4 regions of the Bacillus lumedeiriae genome follow, and region 4 is predicted to be linked to each of the others. Evidence: riboswitches for the same ligand, from Rfam matches in the RefSeq annotation. Region 4 holds a riboswitch; each other region holds the start of a gene.
The links. Region 4 has a riboswitch for S-adenosylmethionine ahead of QYG89_RS05110 (O-acetylhomoserine aminocarboxypropyltransferase/cysteine synthase family protein). Riboswitches for the same ligand answer to the same signal wherever they lie in the genome.
Positions count from the first base shown of each region.

Region 1 (4,651 bases), 270 kb from region 4:
AATTGTCCGATCGGATCATCGTCATGGGAACGCAGCCGGGAACCATTATTGCGGATATTCCAGTGGACCTGCCAAGACCGCGCAGATTCGATCAAAAAGAAGTTATTCAGCTTGAGAAGAAAATCAACCTGCTGTTGAAAAATGAAATTGATAAAGTCGTAAAAGAGGAATTGGCTTATGCAGCGAATCAGTAAACAACTTGTTTTTTTTATCGTATTGATAATTATTTGGGAAGGGATTGTACGTGCAGGCGGATGGACGGCAGATGTGATGCCGAAGCCGACAGATGTTTGGCAGGCGCTTGTCCGCGGCTTTGAAGATCGAACACTCATATTCGATTTAACTGCTAGTTTTCAGCGTTTATTTGTCGGTTTGTTCATCTCTTTATTGTTAGGAATTGGACTTGGTATTTTGCTTGCTAAGTCCAAAACAGCAGATGAAACGCTCGGCACACTCATACTAGCTCTTCAAAGCGTACCGAGTATTGTCTGGCTGCCGCTTGCTATTATGTGGTTTGGTTTGAATGAGAAAGCAGTCATTTTTATCGTTGTTCTCGGCGGCACGCTCGTTATGACGATCAATATGCGGATGGGGATAAAGAATGTGGCTCCGCTGTACATTCGAGCGGCACAGACAATGGGATCACGAAGCTTAGATTTATTCGTAAGGGTCATCTTTCCGGCTGCTATTCCTTACGCAGTTACAGGAATTAGACTTGCTTGGGCCTTTGCTTGGCGCGCTTTAATGGCTGGTGAAATTTTAAGTACAGGACCAGGTCTTGGCTATACGTTAAAATACGCTTCTGACTTTGGAGATATGAGCTTAGTCATTGCTGTTATGATTTTAATCGGAGTAGTGGGAACGATCGTTGATTATGCTTTCTTTCAAAAGGTGGAGAGAAATGTTATGCGGCGCTGGGGCCTTGAAACGAACTAATTGATGTCAATGGGGGAAAACAAATGAAAAAGAAACTGGGGTATTTGAGTTTTATATTGATTTTGCTCGTCGGGGCAATAGCCGGCTGCAGCTCAGCAGAAGAAGGAAAAGCAGAAGAGAAGAAGAAAGTGGTCATCGGGTATTTTCCAAACCTTGACCACGTGCCGGCAATGATTGCCAAAGAAAAGGGCTATTATGAAGAGGCGCTTGGTGAAGATGTGGATATCGAATATAAATCGTTTCCAGATGGCGGTGCCTTTATGGTTGCATTGAAAACAGGAGACGTTCATGCCGGGCTTGTCGGTCCTGGACCGGTAATGAATAACTTTACAAATGGAGCCGATGTGAAAATTGTTGCCGGAGGTTCTTCAGGCGGAACAGTCATCGTTGCGCGCAAAGACAGCGGCATTAAGTCTGTTAAAGATTTTGCAGGAAAAACATTTATCACTCCTGGTGTAGGATGTACACATGACGTTCAAATGGAAACATTTGTAAAAGATTTTGGCATTGAATCTAACCGTATTGGCGGCAGTATGAAGCATACAACTGGAAAACCAGCTCAATATGCCGGCTTATTTGAATCAGGAAAAGTGGATTTAGCGGCTGTTCCTGAGCCTTGGGGATCTTTACTCGTTAAAGAACAAGGAGCAAAAATCATTGTAGACAGCGATGAAATTTCTTTCGGTACGACGCTGCCTAACTCTGTCCTTGCGACGAGCGGCAAGCTAATTAAGGAAGATCCGGAACTTGTGCAGAAAATCGTGAATGCTCACCAAAAAGCGATCGATTTTATCAATGGAAATCCGGAAGAAGCGAAGCAATTAACGATTGATTCCATTAAAAAGGATACGAAACAAGAATTAGCAAAAGACGTAGTAGATAGTGCATGGAAACGAATTACGTATACATCTGATGTAAATGAAGAAGTCGTACAGCAGTTTGCTGACTCTTCTTATGACTTAAAGTTTTTAAAGACAAAGCCTGAGTTTTCAGCTTTGATCGATAAACAATTTGCGAAAAAATAAAATATTACAAAAACTCTTGCCATTTTGATCTTTTTACTGTACATTTAAAAAAAGCCAAAATTTTATAAGTTCTTATCAAGAGAAGCGGAGGGACTGGCCCTATGATGCTTCAGCAACCGGCTATGTAAAGTCAAGGTGCTAATTCCAGCGGGTTCACCCCGATAGATGAGGAGAAGATCATAAAAAAAGCCTTCTTCTTAAGAAGGCTTTTATTTTTTTGTCACGGAGATAGAAGGAGAGGAAAAAACATGACACATACACACATTGACACACTGTTAGCACAAATTGGAAACCGCAGTGAAACAGCGACAGGAACAGTGAACGCCCCTGTTTATTTTTCAACTGCTTATCGTCACGAAGGAATTGGACGGTCAACGGGATATGATTATATACGGACGGGGAATCCGACACGCCAAATTGTAGAACAGGCGATTGCCGATTTAGAAGGCGGAGACGCTGGTTTTGCATTTTCATCGGGAATGGCAGCTATTCAGACGCTTCTTGCGCTGGCAGAGCCAGGAGAGGAATGGATCGTTTCAGCCGACTTATATGGCGGTACATACCGGTTGTTTGAAAAAGGCTGGAGAAAGTTTGGATTATCGTTTACATACGATAGTTTTCAACATATCGATGAAACGAAAAAGAAGATAACAGAGAAAACGAAGGCCATTTTCTTAGAAACACCGACGAATCCGCTAATGCAGGAAGTAGATATTGAAGCAGTAGCAGCTTTCGCAAAAGAGCACGGCTTACTATTGATTGTTGATAATACTTTTTATACACCGCTATTGCAGCGCCCGTTAACGCAAGGGGCCGACATCGTGATCCATAGTGCTACGAAATATTTAGGCGGTCATAATGACGTGCTGGCTGGACTGATCGCGGTGAAAGGAGAAGAGCTTGCTCTTAAAGTCGGGGAAATGCAAAATGCGGCCGGGGCTGTTTTGTCGCCGCTTGATTCATGGTTATTAATGCGCGGAATGAAAACGTTAAGCTTGCGTATGAAACAGCATGAGCAAAACGCTAAACAGCTTTCTGCTTTTTTAGGGGAGTGTCCAGAAGTGACGGATGTTCTTTATCCGGGCCGGGGAGGCATGCTTTCTTTCCGATTGGAATCTGCGGAATGGGTCGATGCTTTTTTACAAAACTTGCAGCTGATTACATTTGCTGAAAGTCTTGGAGGGGTTGAAAGTTTTATTACTTATCCGGCTACACAAACACATGCGGATGTTCCGGAAGAAGTGCGAATACAAAACGGAGTCTGTAACCGCCTGCTTCGTTTTTCAGTAGGAATTGAACATGGAGAAGATTTAATCGCTGATTTAGCACAGGCATTTAAAAAGATGAAGGAGTGAGAAGATTGAGTGAAAATTATTCTTTCCAAACGAAATTATTGCATAACCGTCATAAATTTGATGAAGGAACGGGGGCGGTTAGCGTACCTATTCAACACGCTTCTACTTTTCATCAAACTGATTTTGATACATTTGGAAGTTACGACTATAGCCGTTCGGGAAATCCGACGAGACAAGCGTTGGAAGAGGCGATTGCCGAACTGGAAGGCGGTACAAGAGGATTTGCCTTTTCTTCAGGGATGGCTGCGATCTCAACTGCTTTTCTTTTACTCTCTAAAGGGGATCACGTATTAATCACAGAAGACGTATATGGCGGCACATATCGGATGGTAACAACCGTATTGAATCGATTTGGCATTGAACATACGTTTGTGGATATGACGAATTTGCATGAAGTCGCTTTGAACATAAAAGAAAACACGAAGTTAATTTATATTGAAACACCGTCTAATCCGTTGTTAAAAGTGACAGATATTCAAGGGATTGTGAAGCTGGCAAAAGCAAATAACTGTTTAACCTTTGTAGATAATACGTTCTTAACACCCGCTCTTCAGCGTCCGCTTGAGCTAGGTGTCGACGTTGTTCTTCACAGTGCAACGAAGTTTTTATCAGGTCACAGTGATGTGCTCGCAGGACTTGCAGTGACAAAAGATGAAGAACTTGGTCAGCGCTTATATGCTTTGCAAAATTCATTCGGTGCTGTGCTTGGTGTTCAAGATGCGTGGCTCGTGCTGAGAGGGCTGAAAACACTTCATGTCCGCTTGGAGCAGTCTTCCAAATCGGCGCAAATCATTGCTGATTTTTTACAGAAGCATGAGCTTGTAGAAAAAGTATACTATCCTGGCTTATCTGATCACGATGGTCACGTGCTGCAATCGTATCAAGCATCGGGATACGGAGCGGTTCTGTCCTTTGAATTAAAAAATGAAGAAGCTGTGCGGCAGTTTGTTAATGGAGTGAAAATTCCCGTGTTTGCTGTCAGCCTTGGGGCGGTGGAATCGATCCTGTCTTATCCAGCGAAAATGTCTCACGCGGCTATGCCGAGAGAGGAAAGATATAAAAGAGGGATTACCGACGGGTTATTGAGATTATCGGTCGGACTTGAATCGGCAGAAGATTTAATTTCCGATTTTAATGAGGCATTACAGGCTATAAAACCACTTGTTGCCACATAAGTAAAAAAGGCTGTCCTTTATCCGTTTTCATTAACGAAGGACAGCCTCATTTTATTAAACGTAAAGCCATATTTACTGATTAGTGAGCGCGGTCGCGTCGCATGCTTCTTAAGACAAAGCTGACGATAAATACCAGGATAAGCGAACCAATCAAGGCAGG
Region 1 covers NZ_JAUIYO010000002.1:53,753-58,403, forward strand. The annotation lists gene QYG89_RS03825 (ABC transporter ATP-binding protein) at 1-194, shown strand, start outside; gene QYG89_RS03830 (ABC transporter permease) at 178-936, shown strand; gene QYG89_RS03835 (ABC transporter substrate-binding protein) at 960-1,961, shown strand; SAM riboswitch class I at 2,031-2,133, shown strand; gene QYG89_RS03840 (methionine biosynthesis PLP-dependent protein) at 2,210-3,316, shown strand; gene metC (cystathionine beta-lyase) at 3,322-4,491, shown strand; gene QYG89_RS03850 (GlsB/YeaQ/YmgE family stress response membrane protein) at 4,571-4,651, opposite strand, start outside.
Region 1: it holds a riboswitch for S-adenosylmethionine, as region 4 does, so the genes downstream of both, QYG89_RS03840 (methionine biosynthesis PLP-dependent protein) here and QYG89_RS05110 (O-acetylhomoserine aminocarboxypropyltransferase/cysteine synthase family protein) in region 4, are expected to answer to the same signal.

Region 2 (4,651 bases), on a different contig from region 4:
TTTGATTCTCGATGGCTCTAGCAATAAGCAGTGTCCGCCAGTGATCTACGCGGGCAAGCGGCCATTCGGCAGGAATGAATAACACGCTGGCTCCTGACAGTACATGTTTTCGCAGCCATTCAGGAAATCGGATATCGTAGCAGATGAACGCCGCCATCGTTTCATTTTCTAATGTAAATAATCCATCATCTTTTCCCGCTTGAAAAAACTTCTCTTCCTCCATCAGCCGGAATAAATGCAGCTTGCTGTATTTCTTAAGCAATTCCCCTTTGTTGTTAATGACGAGCAGTGTATTTTCGACACCGTCTTTCGTTTGATTGGCTACCGATCCGCCAATGAGATGCATGTGATGTTTCTTTGCCTGTTCAGACAAGAAAGTAATCGTTTGATTCGCTTCTTTATCTGCAATTTCATCAAGACGTGTTAAATCATAGCCTGTTGTCCATAATTCTGGAAGCACGGCTAGCTGACATCCTGCATCAGCTGCCTTTTGCAGCCACTTTTTCATGCGATTGTAGTTTTCTTCCGGGTTTCCGAATGCAAGGTCCATCTGGATTGCAGCCACTTTCAATTTCATGTTCTCTCCACTTCCCTTTCTGAAGATTCTTTCTTTACATTCTCTACCTTTCGTTATACCATTATTAACTGTAATTTGAAAGCGGGGGCTGTATATATGAGAAACTTTGAAACAGCGAATCGGCTTCAGGTTTTGCCGGAGCAATTCTTCGCTAAATTAGTCCAGAAAGTAAACAATGCTGTGAACGAAGGCCGTGATGTGATTAATTTAGGACAGGGAAGCCCTGATCAGCCGGCATTCGGCCATATAAAAGAAGCACTGAAAATAGCCGTCGATGATCCGGCTAATGATAAATATTCTCCTTTCAGAGGGTTTGCTCATGTGAAAAACGCATGTGCTGAATTTTATCAGAGAGAATATGGCGTCAAACTTGATCCTGAAACAGAAATTGCGCTGATCATTGGGGGAAAAGCGGGGCTTGTTGAACTTCCGCAATGTCTATTAAATCCAGGAGACATCGCGCTCGTACCCGATCCGGGATATCCGGATTACTGGTCGGGCATTGCCCTTGCAGAAGCAGGGATGCACATGATGCCTTTGAAAGAGGAAAATGGCTTCCTTCCTCAATATGAAGAAATTCCTGAAGAGGTGCTGAAGCGAGCGAAGCTGTTATTTATTAATTATCCGAATAATCCGACAGGCGCAGTAGCTGATGAAGCGTTTTTTGAAAAAACGATCGAGTTTGCCAATCAACATAATATTTGTGTCGTACACGACTTTGCGTATGGTGCCATTGGCTTTGATGGGAAAAAACCAATCAGCTATCTTCAATCTAATGGAGCGAAAGACACCGGCATTGAAATTTATACGATGTCGAAAACGTACAATATGGCAGGCTGGAGAGTGGGGTTTGCGGTGGGCAATCCAAGTGTGATTGCTGCATTGAATTTAATCCAGGATCATCTGCACTGCAGTTTGTACGGCGGCATACAAGAAGCGGCAGCGGCTGCTTTACTTGGACCGCAGGATGAAGTACGCAGGCAAGAAGAGATGTATGAAAAACGACGTAATCTATTAATTAACGGTTTAAATGAAATTGGCTGGAAAGTGAAAGCCCCGCAAGGATCTTTTTTCTCGTGGTTAAAAGTGCCAGATGGTTATACTTCAGAAGAGTTTAGCGATCTGCTGCTTGAGAAGGCCAATGTAGCAGTCGCTCCAGGGATTGGTTTTGGCGAGTATGGGGAAGGCTATGTCCGTGTCGGTTTAGTTGCGTCTGAAGAGAAAATCAAAGAAGCGATTAGCCGGATTGCACAGCTTGATATATTTAAAAAGTAGATTGACAGTAGAGTATAAACGTGCAACAATGCAAATGAAAACAATTCAATAACAACGAACATCTTATCAAGAGCAGGTGGAGGGACAAGCCCTATGAAGCCCGGCAACCGACTCGTTTATACGAGCACGGTGCTAATTCTTGCAGCAATAGCTGACAGATAAGAAAGAGTGCTAACTATTCAACCTCTTCTTATCGAAGAGGTTTTTTGTATATTTAACTGAAAGGCAGGAATGGAACATGATCGTGACTGACCATAAATTAATGACAAAAGAGGACGCAGCGGAATGGACAATTGCAGCTGACAGCTTCTTACATACCGTTCGAATGAGGGAAGGAGAGCACATTTTGTGGCTAGGAGAAGATGCTTCACCTTTGTTATCAAAAATAGCCATTGAAAAAGCGCGCGTTATTACAGCTTCTCCTTCTGCATCCCCTTTCGCAGAGGCTCAGTTTGACGGCGTGGCCGGCCAATTGGGTATTCATTTTTGGGATGAAGGAGAAGACTGGCTGAGAAAAAGCTTTGATTTGTTGAAAGCGGGAGGCCGGCTCGTTATTGATTTAGCTGAAGAAGGAGCATTACGGCATATAGAAGACATTGCTTACATAAAAAGCCTGCCATATTATTGGGATTTGCTAAGGGAAATCGGCTTTGAAACGATATTTGTTCAGCAAGTTACAGCTCGTTCTACTGTGGAAGCAATAGGACAAGGGTGGACAGAGTTGATAGAAACGCCTGAACTTCCCATTGTTGTCAACCGCTTTATCGCTTTAAAAGGTTGCTGAGATAACGGGCAGTGAAATCGACTAAGGGCCGGATTTTAATCAGCTTACACGGAGCTTGGGCGATTGTACCAATATTAATTTCTTCTTCTTTTTCAAAGGCATGGCCGATTTCATTAAATTGTTCAGAATTTCCTTCAAGTTCGTGATAAGTTTTCCATACCCGTTCGCCGTTTTCCATTAAGGCCGATCCTTGTTGGAAGGATTTTCGGCCATCGTTTGCGCGAAATTCGCCTAGATGCATGGCTGTGCATGTGCTGTAATCGGTGCCGATAAACAAAATGGAAGCATCCAGCTCATATAGCCTGGCGAGAGGAGACTGTTCACCGAAAGCAAAATCAAGTGAATGGTGATCAATGATGAACGCGGCATACTTTCCCCAGGCTGTAAAAGAATTAGAAGGGTGAAGGCTGCGCTTCACATTAGGGAAAGTCCGGAATGCCTCTGCAATCCGTCCCATGCCGAGTGTAGGTGTAAACTCCGGCAAATAAGCAGGCATCATATAACGAATGCTTGGCCGCCACTCTTCCGGAACAGGAGGGTTTTTCCAATATTTTGGATCGGTATTATGAGTCGTCTGAGCCGGCATGACAATGGTTCCGTCTTCGGTCACCGTTTTCATTAACGCTTCGACAACCGTTACTTCGCCTCCTTCTATCCATCCTAAAGAGCGCAGGGAGGAGTGAACCATCACAATATTACCAGGAGCTGCTCCAAGAGAATAAAGATCGTTTTTTAATGTGCCGATCGTGATCAATGCTTTTGTTTGTGAAACAAATGGTTTATTCTTCATTGTCTTCTCCCATCATTTTCTTTCATTATAAAGGAAGAAGATGGTTTGGCATAAAAACCTTCTAAAAAAGCGGTTTTGATGCTTTTTTCTTTCTTCTTTGTCTAGTATGCTTAGAAAGACTATGGCGAAATAAAAGGGGGATAACTAGTGAGTGATCGACGTGTGTTTTATCGGACGATTCCCTATAACAAAGAACAATTTTTTCATCAATATAAATGGCTGACGGCTGCTGAGTCCCATCATGTATTTCTGGAGAGCGGACGGGGCGGGCGTTATAGTATAGCGGGGCTGTCGCCGTTTGCAATTATTTCTTCCAATGATGAAGGGATTCACGTGCAGACAGCTAGTGGACGCGAAGACAAAAAAGGCATTCCGCTGTCAGAACTTGAAGGCTGGATGAAGACGTTTGAGGTACCAAAGCAAGACGGTCTTCCTGATTTTCAGGGCGGGGCAATCGGCTATATTAGCTATGATTACGCCCGGTATATTGAGAGGCTGCCGAACGCTGCGGCAGATGATCTTGGAATGCCGCTGCTGTACTTCCTTGTGTTTAAGGAATGGGCGGTATTTGATCATCAAACAGACAAACTGTGGCTTCTTGCTGTAAGTGAAGATGAAGCAGCTGGTGAACGGGTGCTGAATGAAGCGGAAAGCAAGTGGACAGTTTCATGCGGCGAAGAGGAACGTGTACCTGTAGAGAGAGCAGCGGATGAATGGAGCGTGCCTTTCTCAGAGAAAGAATTCCAAGAGGCTGTTGAAAAAACGAAGAAGTATATCGCTGCAGGAGATGTCTTTCAAGTGAACTTATCCGTTAGACAGTCTAAGCCGCTTCATATTCCGGCCATCGCCGTCTATGAAGAATTAAGGAGGTTCAATCCGTCTCCTTATATGGCGTATATGCATACACCGGATTTTCAAATTGTATCGGGATCACCTGAACTGCTTATTAAAAAGGCTGGAAATGAATTAAGTACCCGGCCGATTGCCGGCACCCGCTCACGTGGAAAAGATGATGCTGATGATTTGCGGTTAGCGTTGGAGCTGATCGAAAATGAAAAAGAACGGGCGGAACATGTCATGCTCGTTGACTTAGAGCGCAATGACCTCGGCCGTGTCAGTGAGTATGGTTCTGTAGAAGTCGATGAATTTATGGTCATTGAAAAGTATTCACATGTTCAGCACATCGTGTCTAACGTACGAGGTAAGCTGGCTAAAGGAAAAACGA
Region 2 covers NZ_JAUIYO010000007.1:28,990-33,640, forward strand. The annotation lists gene QYG89_RS10565 (carbon-nitrogen family hydrolase) at 1-577, opposite strand, end outside; gene QYG89_RS10570 (pyridoxal phosphate-dependent aminotransferase) at 674-1,852, shown strand; SAM riboswitch class I at 1,913-2,017, shown strand; gene QYG89_RS10575 (methyltransferase domain-containing protein) at 2,091-2,636, shown strand; gene QYG89_RS10580 (aminoglycoside N(3)-acetyltransferase) at 2,614-3,426, opposite strand; gene QYG89_RS10585 (anthranilate synthase component I family protein) at 3,574-4,651, shown strand, end outside.
Region 2: it holds a riboswitch for S-adenosylmethionine, as region 4 does, so the genes downstream of both, QYG89_RS10575 (methyltransferase domain-containing protein) here and QYG89_RS05110 (O-acetylhomoserine aminocarboxypropyltransferase/cysteine synthase family protein) in region 4, are expected to answer to the same signal.

Region 3 (4,651 bases), on a different contig from region 4:
ATAATGAAAGAAGGGCATGGACCAATTCCCATACGGATAAAAAACGATGGCTGCTAGAGACTAATCCGGGTATTACTGGACTTAATTATCAGAAGTTAAAAAATATTTTCTATCCAAATGAGGGTTATCAGCAAATGGAACAGGAAATGAGCAAACTTGAGATGACCGACTGTATATCGGTATTGGGGATGTATTTGACAGATGAAAAAAATGCCTCTAAAAAAGGCGGATTCATTTTTAATGCACCGTTAGAACAAGACTTAAGCCGCGCTCATTTTACAGCTGCAGCTCTATGGGAAATTGCTTGCACAATTAGGTGGTATTTTGATCAATTATGTGAAGTAACTCCTTATAATTTACCATATGTGTGGGCTTGTGGCGGCGGTTTTCAAAGTGAAACGTTAGCTCAATTTGCAGCCAATCTACTTCAAAAAGAAGTGCACATTCGTCAAGGATTTAATCAGGCATCGGTTGTAGGGGCTGCTGTTATATGCAACCAGGCATTAGGGGTTAATGATGCATTATCAGGTGATATCAAGGTAATTACGCCTGACCGTGGACATGATGACTGGATGTACGAAGAGTGGAAACAAGCACAACATTTTTTTTCAAAGATAAATGCAGCATATAACAACTAGAATAAATAATAAGGAAAGATGAGGAAACAAACATGTTAGATAAAATTGGAATACCTAAAAAATTAGGCTGGGGCTTTTTAGGTGTGATGCTGTTTATGATGGGAGATGGGCTTGAAGCCGGGTGGCTGAGTCCGTTCCTTATCGAAAATGGCTTGTCTATCCAGCATGCAGCGGCCATTTTTAGTGTATACGGTATTTCTATAGCGATTGCTTCTTGGTTTTCAGGGGTTTGTTTAGAAGCGTTTGGCGCAAAGCGTTCGATGCTCATGGGATTATTATTTTATATTGTGGGTACAGCAGGATTTATCACGTTTGGATTTGAAAGCATGAATTATCCAGTTATGTTAGCGACGTACTTTATTAAAGGGTTCGGTTATCCTCTTTTTGTTTATTCCTTTTTAACGTGGGTGATTTATCGTACACCTCAACATAAATTAAGTACAGCTGTTGGATGGTTTTGGTTTGCGTTTTGTGCAGGAATGATGGTACTTGGCGCTTGGTATTCAAGTTATGCACTTAAACATTTTGGATACATCAATACATTATGGACTTCTATTTTCTGGGTATGTGTCGGTGCGTTCTTTGCTTTAGTGATGAATAAAGACAAGTTTGAACAGAAAAAAGGTTCAAGCACAAAAGAAAAATTAAATGAACTATTAAAAGGAATCACGATTATGAAGACGAACCCAAGGGTAGCTGCCGGTGGAGTTGTCAGAGTAATTAATAGTTTAGGTGCTTACGGATTTCCGGTGTTCCTGCCGCTTCATATGGCGGAACATGGAATTGAAACAACAGTTTGGCTGCAATTATGGGGTACAGCTTTCATGGGGAATATTCTATTTAATTTGATTTTCGGAATTGTTGGAGATAAATTTGGCTGGAAAAACACGATCATGTGGTTTGGCGGCGTTGGCTGTGCTGTTTTCACTGTCCTTTTATATTACACACCGGTACTTACAAACGGAAACCTTCTCGCGACAAGCATTGTCGGATTTATTTGGGGAAGTATGCTGGCCGGTTACGTTCCAATTGGAGCACTAGTACCATCTGTTGCTGGGGAAGATAAGGGAGCGGCTATGTCCGTGCTAAACCTTGGCGCTGGTTTATCGACATTCGTTGCACCAGCTTTAGCTTTAGCCTTTATCGGTCTCATTGGAGCAGAAGGAGTGATCTGGATCTTCGCGGCACTTCATCTGATTAGCTCAATCATTGTTAAATTCATCCGAGTACCGGAAGAAGAAAACATGCGCAAAAAAACAGCAACACTCGTTTCATAAAGAAAAGCGGAAGGCGCCCGCTTATCGGCGACAAGCATAAGACGAGCCGGCTGGAAGGTTGCTCTTGAACCTTCTGGCCAGAATGGCATATGACCTCGAGCCCCAAGGAGGCGGAGCTGGACAAGAAAAGCGAAAGCGCCTGAACTGCTCCGACAGGCAAATGTTCTTTCACCAAAGAAGCCGCCCTTTGGCTTCATTGGTGGAAGGTTATTTGACCCGAGGAACAAGGCGCTGCAGCTGGACAAGAAAAGGATATTGACAGTGATGAGAGAACATGTCATAATCCTAGTGGTATGATATGAATATAAACTTAACAAATAAACTCTTATCAGGAGCAGGCGGAGGGATAAGCCCTAAGAAGCCCGGCAACCGACTCGTTGTGAGCACGGTGCTAATTCTTACAGCAACGATGTTGGAAGATAAGAAGTTGTTTTTTTAAACCTCTTCTTAATAGAAGAGGTTTTTTTAAATGCTATGGAAAGAAGTGACGACATCTTGAAAAAGCCAATCATCTTTTGTGACTTCGATGGTACGGTGACGAAGAAAGATAACATTATTAGTATTATGAAGCAGTTTGCCCCTCCTGAATGGGAGAAGTTGAAGGATGATGTGTTATCTCAATCCATCAGTATTCAAGAGGGCGTCGGAAAAATGTTTCAGCTTCTTCCTTCTTCTTTGAAGCAGGAAATAGTTGACTTTGTTTTGGAAACGGCCGAAATAAGAGACGGGTTTAATGACTTCGTTCGGTATACGAAAGAACAAAACATTCCTCTTTACATTGTAAGTGGAGGAATTGACTTTTTCGTAAAACCGATGTTACAGCCATTTGAGTCGATTACTGGACTATATTGCAATGAAGGGGATTTCAGTGGAGAGAATATTCACATTCATTGGCCTCATGCGTGTGATGAGAAATGTCCGAACCAAAATTGTGGGTGCTGTAAACCTTCTATTATCCGTGCGCTGTCAAGCGGGGACACGCATTCCATCGTGATCGGTGATTCAGTAACTGATTTACAAGCTGCGAAAATTGCCGATACAGTGATAGCAAGAGATTACTTATCAGAAAAATGCGAGACACTGTCAATTCCTTATCAACCTTTTGATACGTTTTATGATTGTATTGAAATTTTAGAAAAGTTAAAATAAGATGTTGAATAATTAGGGGGAATATAAGATGACAACGATCAAAATTCAAGGAACAAATGAAGTTATTGACAATCAAGAAGAAGTGATTTCATTTTTACAGCAGAACGATGTCATTTATGAACATTGGGATATTCATAAATTACCTTCTCATTTACAAGAGAAATACGTATTGAGTGACGAAGAAAAGCAAGGCGTGTTAGATGCATTTGAAGAAGAGATTAAGGATATTTCAGCTAGACGTGGATACAAAGCATGGGATGTTATTTCACTTGCTGATCATACACCTAACCTTGAAGAATTATTGAAAAACTTTGAGCGTGAGCATCATCATACAGATGATGAAGTACGTTTTATTGCGAGCGGCCATGCAATTTTCATTATCCAAGGAAAAGATGAGCGGTTTTTTGAAGTTCATTTAAACCCAGGTGATTTGATCTCTGTTCCGGAAAATGTCCGCCACTACTTTACATTAGCTGAGGACCGGAAAGTTGTTGCTGTTCGTATTTTTGTGACAGAAGAAGGATGGGTGCCTGTTTACTAATGCACCGTGATATTTATCCCGCGTTAACTGACAGTAAGACCACCGGCTCAAGGCTTCAAGGTGTTTCTAAAGAAGCATAGGCGGGCGATCAACTGCCAGTAAACGCCCAATCCATTCGCGGGCCAACAGGATGTTGGTTACTCAGGCGTTGCCACAGGACGTGGCGTCCTTAGCCTGAGTTCTTTATTCCATCAGTGGGGAATGAAGAGAATCACCCGCTGATGGAAGTTTCATTTTATCAACAGGAAAGAGGCGGGAAAGAATGAGCCAAGTAACGAATCAACAGGAAGTCAAAGAGGGATATGCATTTTTAAGTCACGAAGAGCTTGTGCAATATGTCAAAAAGCTAGGCCTCTTTCATGAGCAAGAACAAGCTTCAGTGGAGGAAGTAAGTGACGGGAAAATTAATCATGTGTATCGATTGTCAGGCGAACAGAAGAGCTTAATTCTTAAGCAGGCTGTACCGTACTGCAGGGTAGTAGGGGATAGTATGCCGATGCCCCTTGATCGGGTAACGTTCGAAGCAAAAGTACTACAAGAATATGATAGAATTCTTCCAGGATCTGTTCCCAAAGTGTATTATTTGGACGAGGCGATGGCGATTCTTATCACGGAAGATATGGCTCCGATGGAGACGGGACGCGTCGCTTTAATTAATGGAACAGAATCAACTGTGTTTGCTGCGGATGTAGGAGAATTTAGTGCGAAAACAGTTTTCTATACGTCTGATTTTTATATGGATCCGATCGTAAAAAAAGAGTTAAATGCCTCTTTGACGAATCCGCTTATGCGGCAGATGACGGAAGAACTTCATTTCGATTGGCCATTCAATTTCCATGAAACGAGCCATTTTGAAGAGGGCATGAGAAATGATGTATTATTCCTCAGCCAAGATCAACGTTTGCGGCTGGAAGTGGCTAAACTCAAACATAAGTATATGACGAAGGCTGATGCATTACTTCACAGTGACTTACACAGCGGAGCGATCTTTATGGCAGAAGATAGAACGGTGATTTTTGATACAGAGTTTGCCTGCTTCGGACCTT
Region 3 covers NZ_JAUIYO010000006.1:43,664-48,314, reverse strand. The annotation lists gene QYG89_RS09825 (FGGY-family carbohydrate kinase) at 1-638, shown strand, start outside; gene QYG89_RS09820 (MFS transporter) at 671-1,915, shown strand; SAM riboswitch class I at 2,238-2,341, shown strand; gene QYG89_RS09815 (2-hydroxy-3-keto-5-methylthiopentenyl-1-phosphate phosphatase) at 2,390-3,064, shown strand; gene QYG89_RS09810 (cupin domain-containing protein) at 3,093-3,605, shown strand; gene mtnK (S-methyl-5-thioribose kinase) at 3,868-4,651, shown strand, end outside.
Region 3: it holds a riboswitch for S-adenosylmethionine, as region 4 does, so the genes downstream of both, QYG89_RS09815 (2-hydroxy-3-keto-5-methylthiopentenyl-1-phosphate phosphatase) here and QYG89_RS05110 (O-acetylhomoserine aminocarboxypropyltransferase/cysteine synthase family protein) in region 4, are expected to answer to the same signal.

Region 4 (4,651 bases):
GAAGCGAAGATTGTCGTTGGTTTTGCACCTGATACGGAAATTAAAATCAATGGCGAAACGCTGGCGTATCAACTTCCAGCTGATAAGCAGGTAAGGCAGGATATCATGATCCAAGTGCAGCCGGCTGGACAATAATTCGTTAGTGTTTCCGGACCGTTTTTGTAAGCTGTCCGGTGGTGATAAATAGGTGGAGGGTCCATTGTGAATTTACCGAATAAGATTACTGTTTCAAGAATTTTAATGATCCCAATATTTTTAGTCATTATGCTGGCTGATTTTGATTGGGGAGAGATGAACTTTTTGGGCACAACAATGCCGGCTGCGCACTTCTGGGGGGCGATGCTGTTTATTTTTGCATCGACAACGGATTGGATTGACGGTTATTATGCAAGGAAATTAAATATGGTTACAAACTTAGGAAAATTTTTAGATCCGCTTGCCGATAAATTGCTCGTATCAGCAGCATTAATTGTGCTCGTTGATTTTGGAATGGCTGCTTCCTGGATTGTCATTGTCATCATTAGCCGCGAATTTGCAGTTACAGGGCTGCGGTTAATCCTGGCAGGGGAAGGCGAGGTCGTTGCGGCTAATATGCTTGGAAAGATTAAGACATGGACGCAAATTATTGCAATTTCAGCATTGTTGCTTTACAATGCTCCGTTCGAAAGCTGGGGAATTCCATTTGCAGATTTCTCTCTTTGGATCGCTGCTTTCTTCACGGTTTGGTCGGGATGGGATTATTTTTATCTCAACCGTGGTGTATTTAAACATTCTAAATAATAGTAAGAGGCTATCCTGAAATAAAGAGCCGGGCATCCCTATCATATATAGTATAAATAGTTGATCAAATACTATAGGGAACAGGGCATTTACAGGATAGCCTCTTTTTGAAGGGAAAGAAGGGGTAAGAAGAATGAATGCAGAAATTATTGCAGTAGGCTCTGAATTACTGCTTGGACAGATTACGAATACGAATGCCCAATTTCTGTCGCAGCAGTTAGCGGAAATTGGTATCAATGTGTATTATCATACGGTCGTTGGCGATAACAGCAGCCGGGTTCTTGACGTTGTAAAAGAGGCTGAAAAGCGCGCAGACTTGCTGATCTTTACTGGAGGGCTTGGTCCTACAAAAGACGATTTGACGAAAGAAGCGATCGGCTCCCATATCGGCCGGCCGCTTGTCTATCATGAAGAGGCGTTGAAAAGTATTGAACATTACTTTGTAAAAACGAAACGTCCGATGACTCCAAATAATAAAAAACAGGCGCTCGTGATGGAAGGAAGCACGGTTTTTCCGAATGATCACGGCATGGCACCTGGCATGATGGTCAAAGGGACAAAGAATTTCTATATGCTTTTGCCTGGACCTCCTCGGGAAATGCAGCCGATGTTTACTAACTACGCGAAACCCGCACTGCTAAATATCCTTGAGAAAGTCGAAAAAATAGAATCGCGCGTATTAAGATTTTTTGGCATTGGTGAATCGGCATTAGAAACAGAAGTAGAGGATTTACTGCTGGCACAGCAAAATCCGACTATCGCTCCATTAGCAGGGGATGGGGAAGTGACGCTCCGGATTACGGCTAAGCACGAATCAGAGGCAACGGCTTTACGGATGATACAAGAAGTGGAGGAAGAGATTCTCCGCCGGGTAGGTGATTATTTTTATGGATACAATGATACGACCATTGTCCGTGAACTTGCAGATCGCTTAGTGGAGTCATCACAGACGGTGGCTGCGGCTGAAAGTTTGACGGGAGGTCTATTTCAAAGTGAAATGACTGCTGTACCTGGAGCAAGCCAGTTTTTTAATGGCGGTATTGTGTGTTATTCTAACCGCGCAAAAGAAAAACTTGTACAAGTGAAAACAGAGACATTGGCTGATCACGGGGCAATAAGTGAAGCGTGTGCCATTGAATTGGCAGAAAATGTCCGTCAGCTGCTGGATGCTGATTTTGGTATTAGTTTTACAGGTGTTGCCGGCCCGGATGCAGCAGAAGGGCATCCGTCTGGAACGGTGTGGATCGGCTTATCTTCTAAACTTACTGGGTCAAAGGCGTTTAAGCTCCAATTGGCTGGCAGCCGTGCAGGCATTAGAAAGAGGTCAGTCAAGTATGGCTGCCACTATCTGCTGGTGGAACTTGCAAATAATAAGTAGAAACGTTCAGAATATTGTTGATTATTCTGATGAATATGCTGTATAATTAAGCTAGAAGTTTAATTCAAAGTGAACACTCTTATTGTGAGCGGCGGAGGGATTAGGCCCGATGAAGCCCGGCAACCTTCAGGCAGAAATGTCTGAAACGGTGCTAATTCCTGCAGGTGTTGAGCCTGAAAGATAAGAGGAGGATTTTATAATAAAGCCCTCTTCTTTTACGAGAAGAGGGCTTTTTATATACCTCACGATCATTAATGATAAGTTATTTAATAAATCAGGAGGGATTGACAATGACGAAAGAAAACTGGGGTCAAGAAACAATTTTGCTTCATGGAGGACAGGTGCCTGATCCAACGACAGGGGCCCGCGCTGTGCCGATTTACGAATCGACTTCTTATGTTTTTGAAGATACAGATCATGCCAATGCTTTGTTTGCTTTGCAAAAGCCCGGCAATATTTATACACGTATTACTAACCCGACAGTAGATGTGTTTGAGAAACGAATTGCCTTGTTAGAAGAGGGAGCTGCAGCTGTTGCTCTTTCATCAGGTATGGCTGCGATTTCTTTTTCTATATTGAATCTGGCTCATGCAGGGGATGAAATTGTGGCGGCGGCGAATTTGTATGGCGGTACATATAACTTATTCGCTAACACTCTTCCTAAATACGGAATTAATGTGAAGTTTGTTGATTCTACAGATCCGGAAAATTTCCGTGCAGCAATAACTTCGAAAACAAAGGCGATTTTTGGAGAAATTATTGGCAACCCATCTTTAAATGTACTTGATGTGGAAAAAGTAGCAGATATTGCTCATGAACACGGGATTCCATTGATTGTAGATAATACGTTTGCTTCTCCTTATGGAGCGAAGCCGCTTACGCGGGGAGCTGACATTGTTGTCCACTCTGCTACAAAGTGGATCAGCGGCCATGGAACGGTTATTGGCGGTGTAGTAGTAGACGGTGGTACGTTTAACTGGAATAGTGAAAAATTCCCTGGATTTACGGAATCCGACGAGTCTTATAATGGGCTAAAATATGCAGACATTGAAGGCCCAGCATTCGCTATTAAATTACGTGTACAGCTGTTGAGAGATTTTGGTCCGTCTTTAAGTGCCAACAGTGCCTTTTTGCTTCTTCAAGGATTAGAAACATTGCACCTGCGTATTCAGCGCCATCACGAAAATGCGCTCGCTATCGTTGATTATTTAAACAATCATCCAGGTGTGGAATGGGTATCCCATCCAAGCCTTGAGAACCATCCATCTCATGAACTAGCGAAAAAATATTTAAATAATACATTTGGTTCTATCGTTGTCTTCGGTATTAAAGGCGGACGGGAAGCAGGGAAAAAAGTGATCGACAACATTAAACTATGGTCGCATGTGGCCAACGTTGGAGATGGCAAGTCACTGATTATTCATCCGGCTTCTACCACTCACCAGCAATTAAGCAGCGAGGACTTAGAGAAATCTGGAACGAAAGAAGAAATGATCCGCTTATCGATTGGACTGGAATCACCAAAAGACTTGATTGCTGATTTGAATCAGGCAATTGAAAAGGCAACTGGTGTGGTTGCTGGAGTCTAAAGTAGGAGTGTAATAGAATGAAGAGCCTGATCTTTCATTTCGCTCCATCATCTAATTTTTGAAGTACGTGAGAGCGTAACCTTAAGTATGGCTAGACTATTTTTATATTCTTAAAATTACCTGCTCCTGTTTCTTTGTGATAAAATAAAGAAGCAGGAGTTATTTTCATCTTCTTATTTTCCACTATTCTCTCTTCTTATTTTTCTGTTTTTTTATCGCCCTTTTTCTTTCCGTAATGGCTATGTTAGTGCTTATTGTTGTTGATTGTGCTGCTTCGTTGATTGAACGGAGCTTCCTCCGTAGAAATCAACAGGGGAGTTTAACAAAGTCTCTGGAATAATAAAAACCGAATAAATGTTCGCTTTTTACTTGAAATTGTCTCAATAAAAAGGTATAGTTATTGTAGATTCTGAAACAACATGTTGATATGCATTTGATCTGATAGATTGGTAATTTTAAGGAGGAATTTTAGTGAGTGATCGTCAAGCCGCTTTAGATATGGCCTTAAAGCAAATTGAAAAACAATTTGGTAAAGGGTCGATAATGAAACTTGGAGAACAAACAGATCGGAAAATTTCCACTAGCCCAAGTGGTTCGCTCGCTCTTGATGCGGCACTTGGTGTCGGCGGATATCCGCGTGGACGTATTGTTGAAATTTACGGGCCGGAAAGCTCTGGTAAAACAACGGTAGCCCTTCATGCTATTGCGGAAATACAAGCAAATGGGGGACAGGCAGCTTTCATTGATGCTGAGCATGCACTTGATCCTGTTTATGCTCAGAAATTAGGGGTAAATATTGATGAGTTGCTGCTTTCTCAGCCAGATACAGGAGAGCAGGCACTTGAGATTGCCGAAGCCCTCGTGCGAAGTGGAGCCGTTGATATTTTAATCATTGACTCGGTAG
Region 4 covers NZ_JAUIYO010000002.1:321,693-326,343, forward strand. The annotation lists gene QYG89_RS05095 (helix-turn-helix domain-containing protein) at 1-135, shown strand, start outside; gene pgsA (CDP-diacylglycerol--glycerol-3-phosphate 3-phosphatidyltransferase) at 202-780, shown strand; gene QYG89_RS05105 (competence/damage-inducible protein A) at 914-2,158, shown strand; SAM riboswitch class I at 2,235-2,345, shown strand; gene QYG89_RS05110 (O-acetylhomoserine aminocarboxypropyltransferase/cysteine synthase family protein) at 2,449-3,747, shown strand; gene recA (recombinase RecA) at 4,219-4,651, shown strand, end outside.